Linked DNA regions of Alkalihalobacterium alkalinitrilicum. The protein of the gene in region 1 interacts with the protein of each later gene in a pairwise test. Links are inferred from orthologs where the notes say so. Each region holds a gene or a part of one and is shown in the gene's direction. Other genes may lie near its edges.

Region 1 (2,833 bases):
TGCGTGCGAAATCAGGAACCGTTCGATTTATTGACGGTAAACATAGTATGAAAAAGAAGCCAGATTTAGTTATAAAGTAGAACGTATACAAAAAAATATGAAATGAAATCTTTAATTGGATGCCAAATGGAAATTTTCTCTTTGGCATCCAAAATTTTTTTGCTGAATTTTAAAAAGAACGATTGAATAATTCGCGAGAGTATGGTTAAAATAGAAATAATACGCAAAACGAGTCTACATTTCCAAAATGCTATTAAACTTCTTTTACTCCTTCTTTTTAGAAAAACACGGTTGTTCTTACCATAAATAAATCATCAATCGATGTTTTTTCTTATACTTTAACCCTTTAAAGAAATTAGACTTTCATAGTAAAAAGACGTTTCCCAAAATGAAACTTAATGTTCACTTTTTCAAAAAATGATCATGATGGGATGAAACATAATGAAATCAACGATTTTCTATTATTTATGATTTCAACATTTATTTCAAAACCGTTCTGTCATAAAGTGAAAATTCATTTTGTGGGAGTCGTAGCGTCAGTTAGACTGGATCACGTTTGCCGCTGTGATATTTTTTGACAACATTATATTATTAGATTTCAACCAAACACGGAAGATTTTTGTCTAAAAGGTTTTTGTGTTCGATTTCAACCATATAAAGAATGATTTTAGTAAAAAAGAAAAGTGGTGTCCCAATGGGAATTAATTTAGCAGAATTAGAAAATAAGAAGCTCAAGGAACTGTACGAGCTTGCCAAAGAATATAAAGTTTCGTACTATAGCAAATTAAATAAAAAAGAGTTAATTTTCGCCATCTTAAAAGGACAAGCGGAAAAAGACGGTTTAATGTTTATGGAAGGTGTTCTAGAAATTATTCAATCTGAGGGTTTTGGTTTTTTACGGCCGATTAACTACCTTCCAAGTCAGGAAGACATATATATTTCAGCTTCACAAATTCGTAGGTTTGATTTACGAAATGGTGATAAAGTATCAGGTAAAGTTCGACCGCCAAAGGAAAACGAACGTTATCATGGTCTTTTGCATGTAGAAGCAGTTAATGGTGAAGATCCTGATACTTCAAAGGATCGTCCTCACTTTCCAGCACTGACTCCTCTATATCCTGAAGAAAAAATTCAATTGGAAACGACGAACCCGAGAAAAATTTCATCGCGTATTATCGATGTGATCTCACCTGTAGGTTTTGGACAGCGTGGACTCATAGTAGCCCCACCTAAGGCAGGTAAGACCTCGTTACTTAAAGAAGTGGCCAATAGTATTGCAGAAAACCAACCAGATGTTGAATTGATCGTGTTACTCATTGATGAGCGACCAGAAGAAGTAACGGATATTGAGCGTTCAGTCAAAGCGGAGGTCGTCAGCTCGACGTTTGATGAAGTGCCTGAAAATCATATTAAAGTGGCCGAGCTCGTTCTTGAACGAGCAATGCGACTTGTTGAACATAAAAAAGATGTTGTTATTTTAATGGATAGTATTACTCGTTTGGCTCGTGCCTATAACCTTGTGATTCCACCAAGTGGACGTACGTTATCAGGGGGTATTGACCCAGCAGCATTCCACCGTCCTAAACGTTTCTTTGGGGCAGCAAGAAATATAGAAGAAGGCGGAAGTTTAACGATTTTAGCGACAGCCTTAGTAGAGACAGGCTCTCGTATGGACGATGTCATTTACGAGGAATTTAAAGGAACAGGAAATATGGAACTTCATTTAGATCGTAAATTAGCAGAGCGACGTATCTTCCCTGCAATTGATATTTTACGTTCAGGTACGCGTAAAGAAGAGCTATTATTATCGAAAGATCATTTAGAAAAAATGTGGGCAATCCGAAAAACGATGAGCGACTCACCTGACTTTATGGATCATTTTATTCGTCGAATTAAAGAAACGAAAACAAATGAAGATTTCTTTGATGCGATGGAAAAAGAGATGTCAGGGTTCAAAAAAGGAAGAAGATAAGAATTCAAGTTTTATCCAGCTGATATTATTGAAAATAAAGTTGCAAAATGGGCAATGCCTTGTTATAATTTCGTCATGTGTGATTTTAAACTCTGTTTCGAAAAGATTCAGGGCGGAAGGAGTTGAGAACGAATGAAACCAGAAATCCATCCAGAATACCGTAAAGTTGTATTCTTAGATACAAGTACTGGGTTTAAGTTTCTAAGCGGATCTACAAAGTATTCAAACGAATCCATCGAGTGGGAAGACGGTAACACTTACCCTCTACTTAAAGTAGAGGTCAGTGCTGACTCACACCCATTCTACACTGGTAAGCAGAAGCTTAACGATGTTGGTGGACGTGTTGACCGCTTCAAGAAAAAATATAATCTTAAGTAATGCTCAAACAAGAGATAACAGGCAAGTAACAAACTTGCCTGTTTTTTCATATCTATAAGGTACGTATTTATTAGGAAACAACATATAAGGTGGGAAATTTCCATGTACTTAATGAAGAGAGAAGGCTGGATTGAAGTCATCTGTGGAAGTATGTTTTCGGGAAAGTCAGAAGAACTAATCCGCCGAGTACGACGAGTCAGTTACGGAAATTTAAGTGTACAAGTTTTTAAGCCAGTTATCGATAATCGTTACAGTGAAGTCGAAGTTGTTTCCCATAGCGGGTCAAAAGTAACGGCGCTTCCAGTTGCAAAGGCTGTAGACATGTTAGAATTTGTAAAAGAAGATACTCAAGTGGTCGCCATTGATGAAGTTCAATTTTTTGATGAAAATATTATAGGCATTGTTTATGAATTGGCTAATAAAGGAAAGAGAGTCATTTGTGCTGGTTTAGATCAAGATTTTCGTGGTGAACCATTCGGACCG
Region 2 (2,973 bases), 3.9 Mb from region 1 along the record:
CGATTCAGGTTTTGAAGGGAAACCATCTCGAGTTTCTCCGTAGTTTAGAAGATAATAGTTACGATGTTGTTTATTTTGATCCTATGTTTGAAGCTAACCTTGATACTTCCCAAGGTATCACCCCACTAAAGTCGTTAGCTCTGTATCATTCAATAACGACAGAGGTTATTCAAGAATCAAAACGGGTGGCAAGACGACGAATTGTCTTAAAAGATTACTGGAAAAGTGAACGATTTGCTACTTATGACTTTAAAGTCATAAAAAGACGAACTGCAAAATTTCATTTCGGTTTTATTGAATTAAATAAAGCTTAAGATATGAAAAGTGAGACAAAGGGTGTTAAGATGAAGGAGAAACTTTTAGTTATTGTTGGCCCTACAGCGGTTGGAAAAACAAAGATGGGAATTGAATTGGCCAAGCGTTTAAAAGGAGAAATTATTAGTGGTGACTCCATGCAAATTTATAAAGAAATGGATATCGGCACAGCTAAAGTAACGAAAGAGGAAATGAATGGTGTAATGCATCACTTAATTGATATAAAAGAGCCAACGGAACCATTCTCTGTTGCGGAGTTTCAAAATCTGGTTCAACCACTTATTCGTTTATTAAACGAAAAAGGTAAATTACCTTTAATTGTTGGTGGAACGGGCTTATACATTAATTCGGTTATACAAAACTATAACTTTGCTGACTCATCTTCAGATATTCAATTTCGGGAAAAAATGGAACGATACGTAGAGGAACATGATACAGAACAACTTCATGATCAGTTAAGGGAAATAGATCCTGTTAGTTACGCAACCATTCATCCGAATAATTATCGAAGAGTAATAAGAGCTTTAGAAGTGTTTAAACGAACAGGCAAAACCCTTTCTGAATATCAACAATCTCAAAATAATGAATCACCGTATGACTTCGTCTTGATTGGTTTAACGATGGATCGAGATGTATTATACGATCGAATTAATAAAAGAGTAGACATCATGGTCGAACAAGGTTTATTTGAAGAAGCGAAGCGTTTATATAACGATGGCGTTAGAGAGTGTCAATCGGTTCAAGCGATTGGTTATAAAGAGATCTATGAATACATAGAAGGTAAACTGACAAAAGATGAAGCAATTGAACTTCTTAAACGAAACTCGAGACGCTATGCAAAACGTCAATATACATGGTTCCGCAACAAAGCAAATGTTCATTGGTTTGACATGACAAATATAAATTTTAATAAAAAGATTACAGAAATTCAACAATTTATAGAAGGAAAGCTTTATAACCATAGCGAAATTAAATAACAGTACATAGAAGGGGGACTTATAAATGAAGCAATCCGTTAACATTCAAGACCAATTCCTAAATCAACTACGCAAGGATAATATCGCAGTTACTGTTTTCTTACTAAACGGTTTCCAATTACGTGGATTAATTAAAGCGTTTGATAATTTCACAATTATCCTCGAGAGTGAAGGAAAACAGCAACTTGTTTATAAACATGCTATTTCTACTTTTGCTCCACAGCGTAATGTTCAAGTAAATATTGATCCTGAACAACAATCTTAATTGCGGGAATTGGTGAGGGTTACTCTAATGTACCAGATATCTCAGAAAACATAGATTAGTGAGTAATATTCTATGGTGAGGTGTTAGTACTATACGAGTGGCCCTCTTTTTCTTTGAAAAGATGTGGTTAGCCATTCTTTGTTTAAAGCATTGAAACGATAGCTCCTCGAGGCTGAACACAAATACTTTATAGGCATTTGTCACAAAAATTGGGCATTTGCGTATAGTATTGTAACCGATTGTAAATTGAGGGGTGAAACCATGAAAAACACAACAGTTACCCGCTCGAAAGGACAGATAAATGTTGTCCTGAACCGTGAAAATAAACGCGAAAAAGAACGTTTATATTTAAAAGAACAAACTTTTGGAAATACATTGACTGAAAAACATGAAGTGCTGGAACAGATGGAAAGTGAGTTTTCATCGTTAGTAGGGTTGCATGATGTAAAACGGTTATTAAAAGAAGTATATGCATGGCTTTACATTAATAACTGTCGAAAAGAAAATGGCTTAAAAAGTTCAAAACAATCACTCCATATGATTTTTAAAGGGAACCCTGGAACTGGAAAAACGACGGTCGCTCGTTTAATAGCGAGACTTTTTCACGAAATGGAAGTTCTATCTAAAGGTCATTTAATTGAAGTAGAGAGAGCTGATTTGGTAGGGGAATATATTGGACATACAGCACAAAAAACGAGAGAAGTACTAAAAAAAGCATTAGGTGGAGTCCTCTTTATTGATGAAGCTTATTCATTGGCTCGTGGTGGAGAAAAAGATTTCGGTAAAGAAGCGATTGACACACTTGTTAAAGCGATGGAGGATCAGCAACATGATTTTGTTTTAATTCTAGCAGGATACGGTAGGGAAATGGATTACTTTTTATCCTTAAACCCAGGCTTACCATCACGATTTCCGATTACGATCCCATTTGAAGACTATTCCACTGAAGAGCTTATGGAGATTAGTAGGATTATGTTAGGCGAAAGAGAGTATCAACTTTCGAGACAGGGAGAACAGAAAATTCGTGAATATTTAAGCCGGATAAAAGGGGAACACGGAAGGACTTTTAGTAATGGTCGATTTGTTCGTAATTTAATTGAGCAAGCAATTCGAACTCAAGCTGTTCGTCTACTAGTCGAAGGGAAGTATGATCGTCAGTCCTTATCTACTCTTCAAGCGGAAGACTTTGACTTTGAAAAATCGAGGGTTCAACCGTTTTCTTGACATTTAGTGGGCAAATGTGTAATATCTTCAAGACGGAATAGATATAAAAAGGTTGTGAGTTTATATTGCAAGAAGTGAAAAATCAAACTCAAGAACGTGTCATATTAGCAGGTTGTCAAACGAAGGAAAGAGATGACGATCATTTTTTATATTCAATGGAAGAGTTGAAATCATTAACAAATACAGCAAATG
Region 3 (2,987 bases), 1.2 Mb from region 1 along the record:
ATTATTAATCATCATCAAATTGCGCATTACATTGACAAGCAAGAATTAAAAACGATTACGCCGAAAAAAGAAATCAAATCGATGGTATTTCAGTTAAATCCTGAACAAACGTTATACTTTGGTGGGTTAGCCCGATTTGATTTTGTTGAAGGGGATCGCGGTTCATTTGTTTGTTATTTCTCAAACGACATTCCTATTCATAGGACAAAACTTGATAAGGCGGATGAACTCTACAAAAACCATTTAGGTGAATTGTTATCACCACCAGGGCCAGAAACCAAACAAATATTGCCTGAACTAGTCAAGCATGAATTTTATATTAAAGAGAAAAGCGATATCGTGTATTCAGGTTTAGGTTGGGTTGCTGTACATCAAGAGAATGTTCACGTTCAAGCATATGCTCCTAAAGGTGTAGGGGTTACAGTTCGACCTTCACTTATTTAAAAAGGGGAGAAAACAATGGGGAAATTATTTGGATTGATTGGTCATCCAGTCGGTCATTCAATGTCACCTAGTATGCACAATAACGCTTTTCACTTATTACACCAAAATCATCATTATCATGCTTTTGATGTAAGTGAAGCTGATTTACAAGCAGCGATTGCAGGGTTCCGAGCTATAGGGATAAGTGGATTTAACATTACCATACCTCATAAAGTTGAGGTTATGAAGTATTTAGACGAGGTTGACGAAGAAGCAAAGTTAATTGGTGCTGTTAATACTGTTGTGAACGATAATGGGAGATTATTCGGCTATAATACGGATGGAGAAGGCTATTTGCAATCGTTATTAAAAGTAACAGGGGATCAGCTAAAACAAATGAGAGTCCTCTTAATTGGTGCTGGAGGTGCAGCTCGAGCGGTGTTAACGGTTCTTTCACGTTATGGGGTGGAGGAACTACATATCGCTAACCGCACGAAAGAGAAGGCGGCAAGCTTAGCAAGTGAATGTAACCAAAGTTCGAAGGATGCTTTTGTTTGGTCCATTGAAGAAGCTGAGCAAAAACTACATCAATTTGACTTAATCATTAATACAACTTCAGTTGGTATGAGTCCCAATGTCGATCAACTGCCAATTGCCTTAAACAACATAAAACAAGATGCCGTGGTGAGTGATTTAATCTATAATCCGTTAAAGACCAAATTATTGCAAGAAGCAGAAGCCAAAGGTGCAACCGTTTTAAATGGAGTCGGAATGTTTGTTGAACAAGGGGCTTTAGCTTTTGAAAAGTGGACGGGAACTAAACCAGACCGCAACGAAATGGAAAAAATAGTACTACAACAATTAGGAGGAGTATCAAATTCATGTTAACAGGAAAACAAAAGCGTTTCTTACGATCGAAAGCTCATCACCTTACCCCTATTTTTCAAGTTGGTAAAGGTGGAGTAAATGATAATATGATCAAACAAATTGAGGATGCGTTAGAAGCTAGAGAATTACTAAAAATAAGTGTTCTTCAAAATTGTGATGAAGATAAAGACGAAGTGGCTAGCACGTTAAGTAAAGGAACAAGAGCTGAACTAGTACAAGTGATTGGGAATACAATTGTCTTGTATAAAGAATCTAAAGAAAACAAACAGCTTGAGCTTCCACAATAATTGGTAAAGGGGAGTAATGATTGTGCGAAAAATCGGAATTCTGGGAGGTACATTTGATCCTCCTCATATCGGGCACTTACTTATCGCTCAAGAAGTATTAGAGCAATGTAAGTTAGATGAAATCTGGTTTATGCCAGCAAATATTCCCCCCCATAAGAAAACGAACGATGTTTCATCTGTAGATGACCGGATTGAGATGGTGACAAAAGCCATTGATGGCGCAGATCAGTTCGTTGTTTCAACGATAGAGCTAGAAAGAACGGGTCCTTCCTATACTGTTGATACGTTGAAAGAACTTAAAATGAAATTACCAGATGTAGACTTTTATTTCATTATCGGCGGAGATATGATTGAACAACTTCATACGTGGGAACGCATCGATGAGTTATTTGAATATGTTACATTTGTGGGGCTTGGGCGACCAGGTTATTCCGAAACATCAACGTATGAAGAAAAAATGGTATTATTAACAATCCCTCAAGTGGATATTTCATCTTCAAGTATTAGAGATAGAATAAAAGAAGGGCGGAGCATCCGTTATTTCGTCCCTGAATCGGTCCGTCATTTTATTGAGGAGAGAGAGTTATATGGAACGAATGCAAGCGTTAGAAATCGTTAAACCTCATTTAACAGAGCATCGATATTCGCATACGATTGGAGTCATGGACACTGCCATTCAGCTTGCAAAACAGGTGGGAGTCAACGAAAAACAAGCTGAAATCGCTAGTATTTTTCATGATTATGCAAAATTTAGGCCGAAAGAAGAAATGCGCCAACTGATACTAGAAAAGCGACTTGGAGAAGAATTCCTCATTTATGGAGATGAGCTCTTGCATGCTCCTTGTGGTGCCTATTGGGTAGAACATGAGGTTGGAATAAAGGATCAAGAAATCTTATCAGCGATTCGTTACCATACAACAGGGAAACCGAAAATGACGTTGTTAGAGAAAGTGATTTTTTTAGCTGATTATATTGAACCTGGAAGACATTTTCCAGGTGTAGAAGAAGTGAGACTAGCCGTAACTGAAAATCTTGATCACGCTTGTATTCTGTCTTTGCGGAATACGATGATCTTTTTAATGAAAAAACAGCAATTGGTTTATCCAGATACACTTGCAGCTTATAATCAACTTATTATGAATGTAAAAGGAAAAGGGAGGTAATCGTCTTAATGGATGTAAATCAAGTTTTAAAACTAGCTGTTACAGCTATTGATGATAAACGAGCAGAGGATATTGTTGTACTTAATATGAAAGGTGTTTCTTTAATCGCCGATTATTTTATTATTTGTCACGGGAATTCAGAAAAGCAGGTACAAGCAATTGCTCATGAGTTAAAAAAAGTTGCCCAAGAAAATGGAATTGATTTAAAACGATTAGAAGGATTTGA

The links. Proteins that work in one complex are often made in the same cells at the same time.
Region 2: the proteins of rho (region 1) and hfq interact in binary tests that used the Escherichia coli proteins (3 or more experiments, as listed by UniProt). The link is inferred for Alkalihalobacterium alkalinitrilicum from one-to-one orthologs.
Region 3: the proteins of rho (region 1) and yhbY interact in binary tests that used the Escherichia coli proteins (3 or more experiments, as listed by UniProt). The link is inferred for Alkalihalobacterium alkalinitrilicum from one-to-one orthologs.

The regions. Positions count from the first base shown.
Region 1 is NZ_KV917368.1:3,933,452-3,936,284, forward strand. Bases 40-2,833 are described here. They hold rho (transcription termination factor Rho), read left to right. Parts: upstream 40-694; coding sequence 695-1,972; downstream 1,973-2,833. Other genes in these bases: glpX (class II fructose-bisphosphatase), read left to right, coding at 40-80; BK574_RS19160 (type B 50S ribosomal protein L31), read left to right, coding at 2,105-2,350; BK574_RS19165 (thymidine kinase), read left to right, coding at 2,453-2,833. Also shown: more of glpX, read left to right, coding at 1-39. UniProt on the Escherichia coli protein: Facilitates transcription termination by a mechanism that involves Rho binding to the nascent RNA, activation of Rho's RNA-dependent ATPase activity, and release of the mRNA from the DNA template.
Region 2 is NZ_KV917368.1:39,540-42,512, forward strand. The notes cover bases 4-2,937. They hold hfq (RNA chaperone Hfq), read left to right. Parts: upstream 4-1,317; coding sequence 1,318-1,557; downstream 1,558-2,937. Other genes in these bases: BK574_RS00170 (class I SAM-dependent methyltransferase), read left to right, coding at 4-314; miaA (tRNA (adenosine(37)-N6)-dimethylallyltransferase MiaA), read left to right, coding at 318-1,292; spoVK (stage V sporulation protein K), read left to right, coding at 1,819-2,781; hflX (GTPase HflX), read left to right, coding at 2,847-2,937. Also shown: more of BK574_RS00170, read left to right, coding at 1-3; more of hflX, read left to right, coding at 2,938-2,973. UniProt on the Escherichia coli protein: RNA chaperone that binds small regulatory RNA (sRNAs) and mRNAs to facilitate mRNA translational regulation in response to envelope stress, environmental stress and changes in metabolite concentrations.
Region 3 is NZ_KV917368.1:2,683,909-2,686,895, reverse strand. Bases 4-2,951 are described here. They hold yhbY (ribosome assembly RNA-binding protein YhbY), read left to right. Parts: upstream 4-1,304; coding sequence 1,305-1,598; downstream 1,599-2,951. Other genes in these bases: rsfS (ribosome silencing factor), read left to right, coding at 2,770-2,951; yqeK (bis(5'-nucleosyl)-tetraphosphatase (symmetrical) YqeK), read left to right, coding at 2,186-2,761; BK574_RS12895 (nicotinate-nucleotide adenylyltransferase), read left to right, coding at 1,615-2,217; aroE (shikimate dehydrogenase), read left to right, coding at 460-1,311; yqeH (ribosome biogenesis GTPase YqeH), read left to right, coding at 4-444. In the rest of the region: more of yqeH, read left to right, coding at 1-3; more of rsfS, read left to right, coding at 2,952-2,987.